Regions from separate parts of the Pseudomonas sp. MYb118 genome, predicted to be linked through region 1. Evidence: riboswitches for the same ligand, from Rfam matches in the RefSeq annotation. Region 1 holds a riboswitch; the other holds the start of a gene.
The links. Region 1 has a riboswitch for manganese ahead of mntP (manganese efflux pump MntP). Riboswitches for the same ligand answer to the same signal wherever they lie in the genome.
Positions count from the first base shown of each region.

Region 2: another riboswitch for manganese. It lies ahead of ABVN20_RS08925 (TMEM165/GDT1 family protein); the one in region 1 lies ahead of mntP (manganese efflux pump MntP).

Region 1 covers NZ_JBFRXN010000003.1:1,066,135-1,073,870, forward strand. Annotated here, with positions in the region: gene ABVN20_RS26025 (Hsp70 family protein) at 1-428, shown strand, start outside; gene ABVN20_RS26030 (J domain-containing protein) at 435-1,796, shown strand; gene yfcF (glutathione transferase) at 1,809-2,441, opposite strand; gene ABVN20_RS26040 (bifunctional transcriptional activator/DNA repair enzyme AdaA) at 2,622-3,704, shown strand; gene ABVN20_RS26045 (DNA-3-methyladenine glycosylase) at 3,727-4,353, shown strand; gene mntP (manganese efflux pump MntP) at 4,518-5,087, opposite strand; yybP-ykoY riboswitch at 5,088-5,261, opposite strand; gene ABVN20_RS26055 (GFA family protein) at 5,443-5,931, shown strand; gene ABVN20_RS26060 (TonB-dependent siderophore receptor) at 6,028-7,736, shown strand, end outside.
Region 2 covers NZ_JBFRXN010000002.1:691,528-699,263, reverse strand. Annotated here, with positions in the region: gene ABVN20_RS08940 (SOS response-associated peptidase) at 1-509, shown strand, start outside; gene ABVN20_RS08935 (methyl-accepting chemotaxis protein) at 608-2,749, opposite strand; gene ABVN20_RS08930 (M48 family metallopeptidase) at 3,012-3,830, shown strand; gene ABVN20_RS08925 (TMEM165/GDT1 family protein) at 3,979-4,563, opposite strand; yybP-ykoY riboswitch at 4,653-4,775, opposite strand; gene ABVN20_RS08920 (methyltransferase) at 4,828-5,826, opposite strand; gene ABVN20_RS08915 (2-hydroxyacid dehydrogenase) at 5,860-6,825, opposite strand; gene ABVN20_RS08910 (LysE family translocator) at 7,053-7,682, shown strand.

The sequences.
Region 1 (7,736 bases):
ACAACATTTTCCTCGGCGAGCTGGAAATCCCGGTGCCGCCGCGCAAGGCCGGTGAAGTCGCCCTGGACGTGCGCTTCACCTACGACAACAACGGCTTGCTCGAAGCCCAGGTGCACCTGCCCATCAACGGCGAAACCCGCCGGCTGGTGATCGAGAACAATCCTGGGGTACTGGCGCCGGAAGAAATCGCCCAGCGCCTGTCCGCCCTTGAAGCGCTGAAAGTGCACCCGCGCGATCAACAGGTGAACACCCTGCTGCTGGCCCGCCTCGACCGCCTGTACCAGGAAAGCCTGGGCGATGGTCGCGAACACATCGCGCACCTGGCGAACTACTTCCAGCAGATGCTCGACACCCAGGACGAACGCCAGATCCGCGAAGCCCGCAGCGACATCAGCCAGCGCCTGGCGCATTTCGAGCGGGAGGTCTGAGCCGTCATGAACCATTGGCAACTGCTCGACCTCACCCCGGATGCGGACGAACGCAGCATCAAGCGCGCCTATGCGCGGCTGCTCAAGAGCTGTCGGCCGGGCGATGACCCCGAGGCGTTCCAGCGCCTGCGTGAAGCCTATGAAGGGGCGCTGGCCGAGGCGCGCTGGCGTGACGAGGCCGACGACGATATCGTGCTGGCAGCGCCGGCGGCGCCCGTTGCCGAGCACGCGACACAGCCGATTGCCCTTGAGCCGGTCGACCAGGCGATTACCGTCAACCCGCCCGAACCCTCCCCGGAGCAGATGCAGCAATGGCTCGCCGAAGGCAAGGAGCGTCAGGTGGTGGAGGCGCTGCGCCATTGGCTGACCAGTGAGTGGCTGCTGCCCTTCGAGCGCCGCCAGCAGTTCGATCAATGGGTGCTGGATTGGCTCGAAGACGCACCCGACTGGTCGCCCGGCTTTTTCGAAGGTGCGTGCCAGGCCATGGGCTGGGATGAAACCCAAGGCGATCTGCCCTGCGAGTACTGGCGCTGGGACCGCCTGATCCGGCGCTGCGAAATGCAAGCGATGGCCGAAACCCTGCGCGCTGACCTTGCCCGATTCGATGCCGACAAACTCCATGGGCAGGCAGCAGCGCTGCTGCTCAAGCCCATGAGCGACGAGCAGCGTCGGGGCATCGCCGATTACTTCACCGCGACCGACTGGCAGCGCTTTTCCCAACTGGCCGAAAGCATCGAATACCAGTTCCCCGAGTTGCCCGAACGCCTGGGCCTGCAACCGCTGGACAACTGGCGCGACTGGTTGCCCGCCACCAGCTATAGCGGTTCAACGCTTTTCCTGTGGTTGAGCCTGTCGGTGCTGCTCATCGTGTCGATATTTGCCGGTGGGAAAAAATCCAGCGTCATGGGTACCCTGCTGTTGATGCCATTGCTGGTTCCGATGTTCATGTGGCTGGGTACCAAGGTCTATCAGGTCTGGCACACCGGCGCTGTGTTCGCCGGGCATCTGGATGTACGGCTCAGCCGATGGCTGTTGCCACCCAGCCTGTACCGACAAGGCGCCGGCCTGCTGGTCTTGCGCTACGTGGTCCCCTGCACCGCGCCCGCCGCACTGGCCTACGTCTGGTCCGAGCCGGTGCCATGGCTGCAGTGCGTCAGCCCGGTGCTGGTGTTCCTCGGCACGCTGTACTTCACCAACGCCGCGCTGAGCGGCGGCAAACTGTCGATGTGGGCCCGTGGGGTGCGGGCGATCAAGCTGAAGGTCGGGCGCCTGCCTTGGCATTTCCTCAAACGCGAGGGCATCCTGATCCTGATCGCCGTGGCAGTGATGGCGGCGTGGGTGTATTCGAAGATGAAGGTGGTGGTCTAGCTCTACGCTGCATCACAGCGCGGGGCGTTGCAGCCTCACCCACTCCTGGACGGAGGGCCGTTGCCATTGCCGCTCGGCATAGGCCACCAGCGCCGGCGGCACCGGGTCACCGTTGAGGATCAGGCGGTTCAGCATGACCGCCAGATCGACATCGGCAATCGACCATTGGCCGAACAGGTACTCGCGACCGTCCGCCAGCAGCGCCTGGGCGGCGGCGAGCAATTTGCCCACGGCCACCTCGGCGTCGGGCGACAACGGGCCGTACTTCTGCCCGTAGAACACCACCAGGGTCGAGCGTTCCTGGCGAATCGGCAGCAGGTCGCTACGCAGCCAGGCCTGCACTTGCCGGGCCTTGGCGCGCTGTTTGATGTCGCGGGGGTAAACCGGCACCTGCGGGTAAAGCTCTTCCAGGTATTCGGTGATGGCCGAGGACTCCGACAAGGCGAAATCGCCCTGCACAAGGGTGGGCACACGCTGGGTCAGCGACAGGCTGGCGTAGTCCGCCGCCAGGTTCTGCGAGGCATCGAGGTCCAGTGTGCTGATCTGGAAGTCGATACCCTTCTCGCGCAACACCACGAACGCCGACATGGCATAGGGGCTGGTGAATTGGGCGTCGACGTACAGGCGCAGGGGGGAATGGGTCACGGCGATCATCTCCATATGCATGAAGGCTTTACGCTACGAGATCCGCGGCGATAAATGAAATGGATGATTTTCATGGGCGTATTCCCCGGCGGAATACTGTGTACATGAGATGTCTCGCCGGGAAAATTCCCTGTCGATTTTCCGGTGGAGCCCGACACCGGCACGCCTTATGCTCAGCCCATGAACCTACAAAACGCACTGCTTCCACCCCACGCCGAGATGGTTCGCGCCATGCTCGAGCGCGACACCACCTACGAGGGGGTGTTCTTCACGGCGGTCAAGACCACCGGGATCTTCTGTCGCCCCAGTTGCACGGCGCGCAAACCCAAGCCGGAAAACGTCGAGTTCTTCGCCCATGCCGACGATTGCCTGTCCGCCGGTTACCGCGCCTGCCTGCGCTGCAAACCGCTGGACGCCGCGGCTATCGCCCCGGACTGGGTGCAGAAGCTGCTCAAGGCCGTGGACGCCGATCCCGAACTGCGCTGGACCGATGCCCATCTGCTGGCCGAGGGCATCGAGCCGTTGAAGCTGCGGCGCTGGTTCAAGCAGCATTTCGGCATGACCTTCCACGCATGGCTGCGCACCCGGCGCCTGGGCATGGCACTGGGCGGGATCAAGCAAGGTGACTCAATTGACGGCGTCGCGTTCGATTCCGGCTACGAGTCGTTGAGCGGCTTTCGCGAGGCCTTCCAGAAATCCTTCCACATCACCCCTGGCCGCGCCGCCAACAGCGAACCCCTGCTGTTCACCCGCCTGACCACGCCACTGGGGCCGATGATCGCCATGGCCGAACGACGCGGGCTGGTGTTGCTGGAGTTTCTCGACCGGCCGGCGCTGACCGGCGAAGTCGAAGCGTTGCAAAACCGTTTTGGTTATGCGGTGGCCCCCGGGCACAACGCACACCTGCAACAGATCGAGGATGAACTGGCGCGCTATTTTGCCGGCCAACTGAGCGAATTCACCGTGGCGCTGCACATGCCCGGCAGCGAGTTCTCCCGGCAGGTGTGGGCCGAGCTCGGCAAGATCCCCTACGGCCAGACCAGCACCTACGGCACCATCGCAGCGAAGCTGGGCAAACCGGGGGCCAGCCGCGCCGTGGGCCTGGCCAATGGGCACAACCGCATTTCCATTGTCGTGCCCTGCCATCGGGTGATTGGCGCCGATGGTTCGCTGACCGGCTATGGTGGCGGGCAGCCGCGCAAGGCATTTCTGTTGCGCCTGGAAAACGCCGCCGTGCAAGTCACCCGGCAACTGGCGTTTTAATCGAACCGAAAGGAAATCACCCCTGAGCGCCCTAAACGATTCCTACCAGCCCGCCAGTGAATTGCTGGCCAGCCTCGACGCCGACTGGGCGCGCCATGTTGCCGCCATCGGCCCCTGCCTGCATCAGCCGCACCCGGCGCGTGACCCGTATGAATCGCTGGTGCGGGCGATTGCCTACCAGCAACTGCACGCCAAGGCCGGGGATGCGATCATCGGGCGGCTGCGGGGGTTGTTTCCCGAGGAGACCTTTCCCAGGCCCGAGCAGATCCTGGCCAGCAGTTTCGATTCACTGCGCGGTTGCGGGTTTTCCGCGAGCAAGATCGCGACCATTCAGGGCATTGCCCAGGCGACGCTGGACGGGGTGGTGCCGGACTATGCGACGGCGTTGGCCATGGACGATGAAGCACTGATCGAACAGCTGGTCAGCCTGAAGGGTGTCGGGCGCTGGACCGTGGAAATGCTGCTGATCTACAGCCTGGAGCGCATGGATATTCTGCCGGCCGATGATTTTGGCGTGCGCGAGGGGTATCGGCGGCTGAAGGGGTTGCAGGTACAGCCGACGCGCCGGCAGATGATCGAGATCGGGTTGGCGTGGCGACCGTATCGGACGGTGGCGGCGTGGTATTTGTGGCGGGTGCCGGGCAAATAGACCGCGTTATTGTTCATCGCGGGCAAGCCCGCTCCTACAGGTACGCGGCGATCCCTGTAGGAGCGAGCTTGCTCGCGATGGTGGTTCAGGCACCGCGGGCATCCAGACAGCCCACGTTATCGTTGACGACCATCGCGAGTAAACTCGCTCCTACAAGGGGGCCATCAAGCCGAAAGATGTTCGTACAGAATGGTCGCCCCGACAACGATCAACACCACCCCACCAACAATCTCCGCCCGCTTGCCAATCACATGGCCAATGACCCGGCCCAGCATCACGCCAATGGTCACCATGGTCATGGTCGCCAGACCAATCAGGCCCGCCGCCAGCCAGATGTTGACGTTGACGAAGGCCAGGCCCACGCCCACTGCCAGGGCGTCGATGCTGGTGGCGAAACCGGTCACCGCCAGCAGCCAGAAACCGTGCTGTTTGGGTTTCTCCTCTTCCCCCTCCTCATCATCGGCCTTCATGCCGTTGTAGATCATGTGCAGACCCAGGAGCAGCAGCAAGGTGAAGGCGATCCAGTGGTCCCAACTGGAGACGAACTGCGAGGCGGCCTGGCCGATCAACCAACCGACAATCGGCGTAATGGCTTCGATCACGCCAAAGATCACCCCAACGCGCAGGGCCTGGAGGAATTTCGGTTTGTGCAGACTGGAGCCCTTGCCGATGGAAGCCGCGAAGGCATCGGTGGACATGGCGAAGGCGAGGAAAACGAGAGAGGCTAGATTCACACCGATCGATCCGGTCGGGCTTGAGTCCACGACACACCCGCGCGCCCGACTTCGGCACAGGTATGTCGATGGTCTCACCAACCAGAAGGTGCCCGTACCACGGCAGGTTGCCGAGAATGTTGATACGGGCGCTTGCGCAGACGCGCAAACAGGTTACTCCCCAAAGAGGTTCGGAAGCATAACCGAAGGTTTGTGAAAAATGCATGAAAGGCATCGCGAGCAGGCTCGCTCCCACATTGGATGTTCAGCGCTCACAAATCCCCTGTAGGAGCGAGCTTGCTCGCGATGAGGCCAGCAGCCCACCACAAACCTTCTAGGCTAAACCCACCACCCACTTACCCCATGGAGCACCCCCATGCACCTGGAAGGTTCCTGCCACTGCGGCGCCGTCACATTCAGCCTCACCAGCGCCCACCCCTACCCTTACCAACGCTGCTACTGCTCGATCTGCCGCAAGACCCAGGGCAGCGGCGGTCACGCGATCAACCTCGGCGGCGATGCCGCGACCCTCAAGGTGCGCGGACGCAAACACATCACCATCTATCACGCCCGCCTCAAGGAAGCAGGCGCCAAGCGCGCCCACAGCAGCAGCGCCGAGCGGCACTTTTGCAGCGTCTGCGGCAGCGGCCTGTGGCTGTTCAGCCCCGAATGGCCGGAGCTGATCCACCCTTTCGCCTCGGCCATCGACACCCCGCTGCCGGTGCCGCCGGAACACACCCACCTGATGCTCGGCTCGAAAGCGTCCTGGGTCGAAGTCCAGGCGCAGCCCGGGGACAAGCAGTTCGACGTCTACCCCGAAGAGTCCATCGCCCAGTGGCATGAACGCTTGGGTTTGAGCCGCTGAAAGAATTTTTCACCCGGCAGTTCCCCTTTGCCTTTTTCGTTCGGTTAACCCCTCAGAAACATTCATTTCCGAACGATCAGATACAAAGGGACTTCCATGTCGCACCATCTCGCTGCGCGCTTGCGCTTTGCCCTGCGCCCGCTGGCGCTGGCCCTTCCGGCTGCCCTGCTGAGCCTTGCCACCACCGCCCATGCGGCGCAAACCACCGACGGCAAAACCACCGCCAAGGAAGACGGCGCCCTGCAATTGGGTGCCACCAACATTTCCGCCCAGGCCCTGGGCGCGACCACCGAGGGTACGCATTCCTACACCACCGGTTCGACGTCCTCGGCCACCGGCCTGGCCTTGTCGCCACGCGAGACGCCGCAATCGGTCACCGTGGTCACCCGCCAGCAGATGGACGACCAGGGCGTGCAAAGTGTCAGCGACGCCCTGCGCAACACCCCCGGCGTCTCGACGCAGAAGTACGACAGCGACCGCACCGAATTTTCCGCCCGTGGTTTTGCCATCACCAACTTCCAGTACGACGGCGTCAACCAGCCATACGACGGCGTCTACGGCGAAAACCCGAACAATGGCGACGACGCCGCCAGCCTCGACCGCATCGAAGTGATCAAGGGCGCCACCGGCCTGCTGACCGGTTCGGGCGACCCGTCCGCCACGGTCAACCTGATCCGCAAGAAGCCGACCAAGGAATTCAAGGCTTCGCTGAGCGGTACCGTGGGTTCCTGGGACAACTACCGCACCACCGGTGACGTTTCCGGTTCGCTCAATGACACCGGCAGCGTACGTGGCCGTTTCGTCGGTTCGTACCAGGACAAGAATTCCTACATTGATCACTACAGCCAGAAAAAGGACATGTACTACGGCATCCTCGAAGCCGACCTGACCGACGACACCCTGCTGACCTTCGGCATCGACAAGTCCAGCGCCACCCCGCGCGGCAGCTCCTGGACCGGCAACACCGTGTACTTTGCCGACGGCGGTCGCACCGATTTCCCGCGTAGCTTCAACCCTGGCGCCGACTGGAGTCGGCGTGATTTCGACACCGTGACCTACTTCTCGTCGCTGGAGCAGGCGCTGGCCAACGACTGGAAACTCAAGGTCAGCCTGAACCAGAAGACCACCGACCACGACACGCGCCTGGCTTCGGCCAGCGGTGGCGCCCCTGACCGCGCTACCGGTGAAGGCATGTTTCTGTACTGGGGTCGCTGGGAAGGTCATAGGGTGCAGAACACCGCGGACGTGAACGTCTCCGGCCCGTTTACCCTGGGCGGTCGCGAGCACGAACTGACGGCCGGCTTCATGACCTCGCATTCGCGCCAGACCGGTGCGACGTTCGACAGCGTGATCCCGGGCGCCGGGAGCGTGCCGGGCAGTATCTATGACTGGAAAGGCAACCTGCCGGAACAGGACTTCCCGAAAAACGGCAAGTACGAGCGCACCACCAGCCAGAACGGCGCCTACCTGGCCACGCGCCTGCGCCCGACCGATGATCTGTCGCTGATCCTCGGCACCCGCGTCAGTACCTTCAAGTACAACGAGGACTACAACTACTACCCCGGCGCCGGCCAGACCGACACCCACGCCAGCTACAAGGAACACGGCGTGGTCACGCCTTACGCCGGGGTGGTGTATGACCTGAACGACACTTACTCGGTCTACGCCAGCTACACCAACATCTACCAGCCGCAGACCTACAAGGACGCGGCGGGCTCGACGCTCAAGCCGGTTGAAGGCGACAGCTACGAAACCGGCCTGAAAGCGGCTTATCTGGACGGCAAACTCAACGCCAGCCTGGCCTA
Region 2 (7,736 bases), on a different contig from region 1:
TTCGCGCCGACGCCGACGGCCAGCGCACGTTGGCCCGTGCGCGCTGGGGATTGACGCCGCCGTGGCTGACCGACCTGTCCCGCACCCCGGCCCATGCCCGGGCCGAAACCGTGGCCGAGCAACCGATGTTCCGCCAGGCCCTGCGCGAGCGCCGCTGCCTGCTGCCGGCCAACGGCTTTTACGAATGGCGCGGCGGCACCCGCAAGCGCCCGTACTGGTTGACGCCGGGGGAGGGCTCGTCAGTGTTTTTTGCGGCGATCTGGGAAGCCTACCCGGTGCAGGAACAGGTGTGGCTGAGCACGGCGGTGATCACGCAGCCGGCCATGAACCAGCGGCGGCCCCTGATCCTCGATGCGGCAGGGCAACAGGCCTGGCTCGATCCAGAAACACCCTTGCATGTGCTGCAGGGGCTGTTGGCCAGCGAGCCGGTCGCGTTGCGCGAGCGGGTGCTGGCTAATCTGGTGAATGATCCGAAATTGAATGGGCCGGAGTGTCTGACTCCGGCTTGATGGGGTGTTTCGGCCGGCCCTATCGCGAGCAAGCTCGCTCCTACAGTGAACGCAGATCCCGTGTAGGAGCGAGCCTGCTCGCGATAGGGCCCTGAAGATCAAACCTTGAACTGATTGATCAACCGCCGCTGCTGCTCGGCCAACTTGGTCAACCCGGCACTCGCCGCGCTCGACTCATCGGCACCGCCCGCCACCTCGTTGGCCACCTGGCCGATGTTGATCACGTTGCGGTTGATGTCATCGGCCACCGCGCTCTGTTCCTCCGCGGCACTGGCGATCTGGGTGTTCATGTCGTTGATCACCGACACCGCCCGGGTGATCGCGTCCAGCGCTTCGGCCGCCTTGGCCGCGTGTTGCACGCTCTCATCGGTGCGGTTCTGGCTGTCTTCCATCACCCGCACCACGTCGCGCGTGCCCTGTTGCAACTGCTGGATCATGGTCTGGATTTCTTCGGTGGCCTGCTGGGTTTTCTGCGCCAGGTTGCGCACTTCATCGGCCACCACGGCAAACCCGCGACCTTGTTCCCCGGCGCGCGCCGCTTCGATGGCGGCGTTCAAGGCCAGCAGGTTGGTCTGTTCAGCGATGCCGCGAATGGCGGTGAGGATGGCGTTGATGTTCTCGCTGTCCTTGGCCAGCGCTTGCACCACATTCACCGCCTTGCCGATTTCCACGGCCAGCACGCCGATCGAGTTCGAGGTGTCCTGCACGATCTGCTTGCCCTGGGCCGCCGACTGGTCGGCGTGGCTCGCCGCTTGCGCCGCCTGGGTGGCGTTGCGCGCCACATCCTGGGCGGTGGCGGTCATCTCATGCACGGCGGTGGCGACCTGGTCGATCTCGACCATTTGCTTCTGCACGCCGATGTTGGTGCGGATGGCGATGTCGGCGGTGTGTTCCGACGAGTCGCTGACGCTCTGCACCGACGTCACCACCTGGGTGATCATCGCCTGCAACTTGGCCAGGAAGGTGTTGAAGCCCTTGGCGATCGAGCCCAGTTCATCGGCGCGATCGCTGCTCAGGCGGCGGGTCAGGTCGCCTTCACCCTTGGCGATGTCGTCGAGCATGGCCACCATCTGCCGCAGCGGGCGGGCAATGCCGTGGCCCACCAGCCAGATCACCAGCAGGCCGATGCCGGCAATCACCAGGCCGACCATGGCCATGCCGAAGGTGTCGGACTTGCGCTGGCTATTGAGGTCGGCCTGCAGCTTTTGCAGGTCGGCCATCACCGCGTCCAGCGGCAGTTGCAGCATCAGCGTCCAGCGCGCGTCGGTCTGGCCGATGCCGAATGGCAGGTACAACTCGATGCGGCCCTGGGCCTTGTCGACGGTGTAAGTCACTTCGCCGCGCTTGAGATTGGCCATGTTGGCAATCTGCTGGCTGTCGAGGATGTCGCTGACCTTTTCACCGAATTTGCTCGGGTCCTTGGTGTAGGCGACGATCCGGCCATTGCCTCCGATCAGCGCCATTACGCCCGAGCCGTTGTACAGCTTCTGGTTGGCGCCCAGGAGCATTTCCTGGATGAAGTTCACCGACAGGTCGGCGCCGACGATGCCCTGGAAGGCGCCGTTGAGCATGATCGGTTCGATGAAGGACGCGAGCATGACGATCTTGTCGCCGACCTTGTAGGGCGCCGGATCAATCACACAGGACTTTTTCGTCTCTTTCGAGCACAGGTAATACTCGCTGGCACGCACCCCGGTGGACAGGGTCTTCTGGTCGTCGACATCCACCAGTTTGTCCAGGCCCAGGCTGCCGTCGGCATTGCGGAACCACCACGGCAGGAAACGGCCGTTGGCCGGGTCGATGCCTTTGACCTGGGTGCCGATGTAGGCCGCGTCATTGCGGTCCAGTACGTTTTGTTCCCAGGCGATGTAGGTGCCGAGAATCTTCGGGTTTTTCGCCACGTTTTCCTTGATCAGGCTGATCAATTGCTCGCGGTTGAGGCTCAACTGCGGTTGGCCGTCGGCACCCGGCGTGCCGATCAGCGCGTTGACCCGCACCAGGCCGCCGGCAATCAGCAGGGGCGCTTCGAGTTCACGCTGGATCTGGCTGACCTGGGTTTGCGCCAGGGACGTCAGGCGCTGTTCGATGACTTGTTCGAATTGCGCCTGGGTTCGCTCCTGGACCATGTCCTGGGTGCGGGCACCGGAGAACAGCGCGTACAGCACCAGCGCCGCGACGACACTTAATACGATGGCACCGGCCAGGGCTGCCACGGAAAACTGGATCGACTTGAACTTCATGGGGACTCCGCACGCAAGAGGATATCTGCGGTGCTGTATCGGCATTGGCACTGAGGGCCATGAGCGCGGGGCGATGAATTGACTGTTTTGGAGAGGTTGATGTCGCATTTGAAGCATGGCCGGCTGCGGCCGGCCGGTGATGTGAATTTTTTCCTACAGCACACGGGGCTTCATCTGAAATGTTTGCTTGTGTGTCTGTTGTATCTGGCGCCAATACAAATGGGCGCCTAGGATAGCCGGCATGTTTTCAAGGAGTTTATTGATGAACAAGCGATTGGTTGTGTGTGCTCTGGGCGCGGGTCTGTTGCTCGCCGGGTGTCAGTCGGTCAACACCACCAGCGGTGGGGCCGTGGGCGTGGAGCGCAAACAGTACATGTTCAGCATGTTGTCCACGGACGAAGTCAACCAGATGTATGCCCAGTCCTACCAGAAGACCGTGGGCGAGGCGAGCAGCCAGGGCGTGCTGGACAAGACCAGCGCCGAGGCCAAGCGTGTACAGACGATTGCCAATCGGCTGATTGCCCAGGCACCGGTTTTCCGTCCGGATTCGGCCCAGTGGAAATGGGAGGTCAACCTGATCAAGAGCGACGAGCTCAATGCCAACTGCGGGCCGGGCGGCAAGATCATTTTCTACACCGGGCTGATCGACACCCTGAAACTCACCGACGATGAAATCGCGGCGGTCATGGGCCATGAAATTGCCCACGCCCTGCGCGAACACGGCCGTGAAGCCATGTCCAAGGCCTACGGCATCGAGATGGCCAAGCAGGGCGCCGGCGCCTTGTTCGGCCTCGGCCAGGACAGCCTGGCGCTGGCCGACACCGTTGCCAACTACGGCATGACCCTGCCCAACAGCCGCGCCAACGAAAACGAAGCGGACCTGATCGGCCTGGAACTGGCCGCTCGCGCCGGCTACAACCCGAACGCGGCGATCACCCTGTGGAACAAGATGAGCAAGGCCTCGGAAGGCTCGCCACCGGAGTTCATGAGCACTCACCCGAACTCCAGCAGCCGGATCGCTTCCCTGGAAGCGGCGATTCCGAAGGTGATGCCGTTGTACGAGAAAGCGCCGAAGTCCTGATTTTGCGTTGTTGCGGCTGACCTAATCGCGACGGTTCGACGCCTCGACAGGCTCGCTCCCACAGTTGATTTTCATTGAACACAAATGTTGTGTCCGACAGAGAGCCAATGTGGGAGCGAGCCTGCTCGCGATGAACGATTACACGGTTTTAAACCCACCCACTACTCTGCATCGCCTTGTAAACCGCCACCACCGCCAGGATGAAGAACGCCGACGCCGCCAGGCGACGGATCAGGGTCAACGGCAGTTTCTCGGCAGCGAAGTTACCCGCCAGTACCACCGGCACGTTGGCAATCAGCATGCCGACGGTGGTACCAATGATCACCAGCCACAGTTCCGGGTATTGCGCGGCGAGCATCACCGTGGCGATTTGCGTCTTGTCACCGATTTCCGCGAGGAAGAACGCGATCAGCGTGGTCAGGAACGGCCCGAACTTGCGGGTCGTGCTGGCTTCGTCGTCATCCAGTTTGTCCGGCACCAGGGTCCACAGCGCGGTTGCGGCAAAACTGGCGGCGAGAATCCAGTGCAGCATCGCATCCGAGAAGAAACTGCCGAACCAGGCCCCGACTGCACCGGCGGCTGCGTGGTTGGCCAGGGTGGCGGCGACGATGCCGGCGATGATGGGCCACGGTTTACGGAACCGGGCAGCCAGAATCAGCGCGAGCAGTTGCGTCTTGTCGCCGATTTCGGCCAAGGCAACGATTGCGGTGGGAACGAGAAGTGAATCCAGCATCAGGGTTTTCCTAAGGGGCGGGTCGACACGGCTATGACACGTACAGCCTTCCCGCCCCGGGTAAGGTGTGCGTGTCATAGGTCTTGTCAAACCCTGCGCTCCGTCTGATGCGGAGGCTTGGGTCGCATGCGCCATGGTCTGAGGACCAAGTATGTTGACGCACGCCGGACGAGCATGGCGCTCGTGGGAGACTACTCCCCTAGGACGGAGCGGATTCTGCCTAGGCAAATCCGATTGGGCAAGCCCCTTTTTTGAAAAGACGTGTCAGCCGCGCTTGGCCCGGTAGATGCGGAAACCCTGTCCTTCGGCCTTGATCGCACACACGCCAAGATGCTCTTCGATCAGTGGCTGGTACTTCAGGAAGCTGTTGGCGACCAGGCGAAGTTCGCCGCCGTTTTTCAGATGTTTTGCCGCTTTTCGCAGCAAATTCTCGGTAGCCTGGTAGTTGGTGTGCACCCCGACATGGAACGGCGGGTTGCTCAGGATCGCACTCAAACCCATCGGTGCGGCGTCGATGCCGTCACCGGTAATCACCTCGGCCTGCAGGCCGTTGGCCGCCAGGGTCAGGCGACTGCTGGCCGTGGCAAAGGCATCGACATCCAGCAGGGTCAGTTGACTGTCCGGGTAGCGACGCTTGACCGCCGCCCCCAGCACGCCGGCGCCGCAACCGAAGTCCAGCAAGTGGCCGCTCGGCAACTTGTCCAGGTGCTCCAGCAACAACGCACTGCCGCGATCCAGCCGGCCGTGGCTGAACACGCCCGGCAAGCTGATGACGGTCAACGGGCCTTCGGCCAGTGGCAGCTCATAGGTCTGAGCCAAGCTTTCCAGGGGTTTGGCCGCTGGCGCGTCGGCCACGGTGACCTGCCAGAGTTGGCAATGCCGGGCACTGTCGAGCTTGCGCGGTTTGCCGAACGGGTTCAGTTGTTTGGCCGCGCCTTCGATACCGCTGCGCTTTTCTCCCACCAGAAACAGCTCGCGCCCGGCCAGGCGCGAGGCGAGGGCGTTGAGCAGGTAATCGGTGAGGTCGCGGGCCTTGGGCAGGAACAGCACCGCAGCCTCGAACTCGCGCTCGGGAGCGTTCACGCCGAAATGGCTGCGCCCGGCGAAACGTGCCTCCAGCCCGGCCTGATCGCCGGCATGCCAGCACCAGCCGTGGGCGTCGGGCAGGCGCCCGAGCAAATCGTCGGCGGGCAAACCGGCCAGCAACACCGAGCCCTGGAACAACTCGGCCTGACGAAGCAGTACTTCACTGCGCGGATCCATACTCTGCTCCCTGAAAAAATGTGCGGCAGTTTATCAACTGACGACCCGCAGTGCCTTACCGCTGAAGTAGCCCTGTGCGTTTTCGGTCAACTGGCCGACGATCCGCTGGCGCGCCTCGCGACTGCCCCAGGCGTTGTGCGGGGTGACGATCAGGCGCGGGATGTCGTCGGCGAGCAACGGGTTGCCGGCCGCTGGCGGTTCGACGCTGAGCACGTCGGTGGCCGCGCCGCCGAGGTGGCCATTGCGCAGGGCATCGGCCAATGCCTGTTCGTCGATCAGGCCACCGCGCGCGGTGTTGACCACGAACGCGCCCGGTTTCATCGACGCCAGTTCGCGGGCGCCGATGAAGTGGCGGGTGTGTTCGTTGAGCGGGCAGTGCAGGGTCAGCGCATCGACCTGCGGCAGCAATTCATCCAGCGGCAAACGGTCGGGGCGGGCAGGGCGGCCTGGAATCTGCCCGAGCAGCACGCGCATGCCGAACGCTTCGGCCAGGCGGGCCACCGCGCCACCCAGTTCGCCGTGGCCGAGCAGGCCGAGCGTCTTGCCTTCGAGCTCGACGATCGGGTAATCGAGCAGGCAGAACTGCTTGGCCTGTTGCCAGCGACCTTCACCGACGGCTTTCTGGTAATCGGCCAGGCGTGTGGCCAGGTTTAGCAGCAGCATGATCGTGTGCTGCGCCACCGACGGCGTGCCGTAACCCTGGCAATTGCACACCGTGACGCCATGGGCGCGGGCGGCGGCGAGATCGACGTTGTTGGTGCCGGTGGCCGTGATCAGGATCAGCTTGAGCTCGGGGCTGGCGGCGATGGTCGCGGCGTCGATCAGGATCTTGTTGCTGATGGCGACGGTCGCGCCCTTGAGGCGTTCGGCGACCTGTTCCGGCGTGGTCTGGGCGAACAGCTCCAGTTCGTCGAAACAATCGCGCAAGGGGGTGAGGTCCAGGTCACCGAGGTCGAGCGATGGATGGTCGAGGAAAACGGCGCGGCGAAAGTTCGTCATCAACTGTACCTTTTGTGCAATGAACTGAAAGCGTAATCTGCCGAGCCTACCAGATAGAAACAAATGGTTACTCCCTGCCGGCCTACACATCCCCCTGTAGGAGCGAGCTTGCTCGCGATGGCGGTCTGTCAGTTAACGACAATATCGCCTGACACACCGCCATCGCGAGCAAGCTCGCTCCTACAGGGGGTAATAGGTTTTTCGACCGACCACCCCGAGGTATCCCCTTGTACTGGACAGAATTCCTGACCGTCGCCCTTATCCATCTACTGGCCGTGGCCAGCCCAGGCCCGGACTTTGCCGTGGTGGTGCGTGAGAGCGTGACCCACGGCCGCCGCGCCGGTACCTGGACGGCGCTGGGCGTGGGCACGGCGATTTTCCTGCATGTCGGCTATTCGTTGCTCGGTATCGGCCTGATCGTGTCGCAGTCGATCATGCTGTTCAATGCCTTGAAATGGGCGGCGGCCGCCTACCTGCTGTACATCGGCTTCAAGGCCCTGCGCGCGCAGCCGGCCAAGCCGGTGGCCGATGACCTGCACAAGGAAGCGGGCGAGCGCACCGCCCGTGGCGCGTTCACCTCGGGCTTCGTCACCAACGGCCTGAACCCCAAGGCCACGCTGTTCTTCCTGTCGCTGTTCACCGTGGTCATCAACCCGCACACGCCGCTGGCGGTGCAGGCCGGCTACGGCATCTACCTCGCCGCCGCGACGGCGACCTGGTTCTGCCTGGTGGCGATGCTGTTCAGCCAGCAGCGCGTGCGCGCCGGTTTTGCCCGCATGGGCCACTGGTTCGACCGGACCATGGGCGCGGTGCTGATCGCCATCGGGGTGAAACTCGCGTTCACCGAGATGCACTGACCGCGGCCCCCTATCCCTGTAGGAGCGAGCTTGCTCGCGATAGCGGTGTGTCAA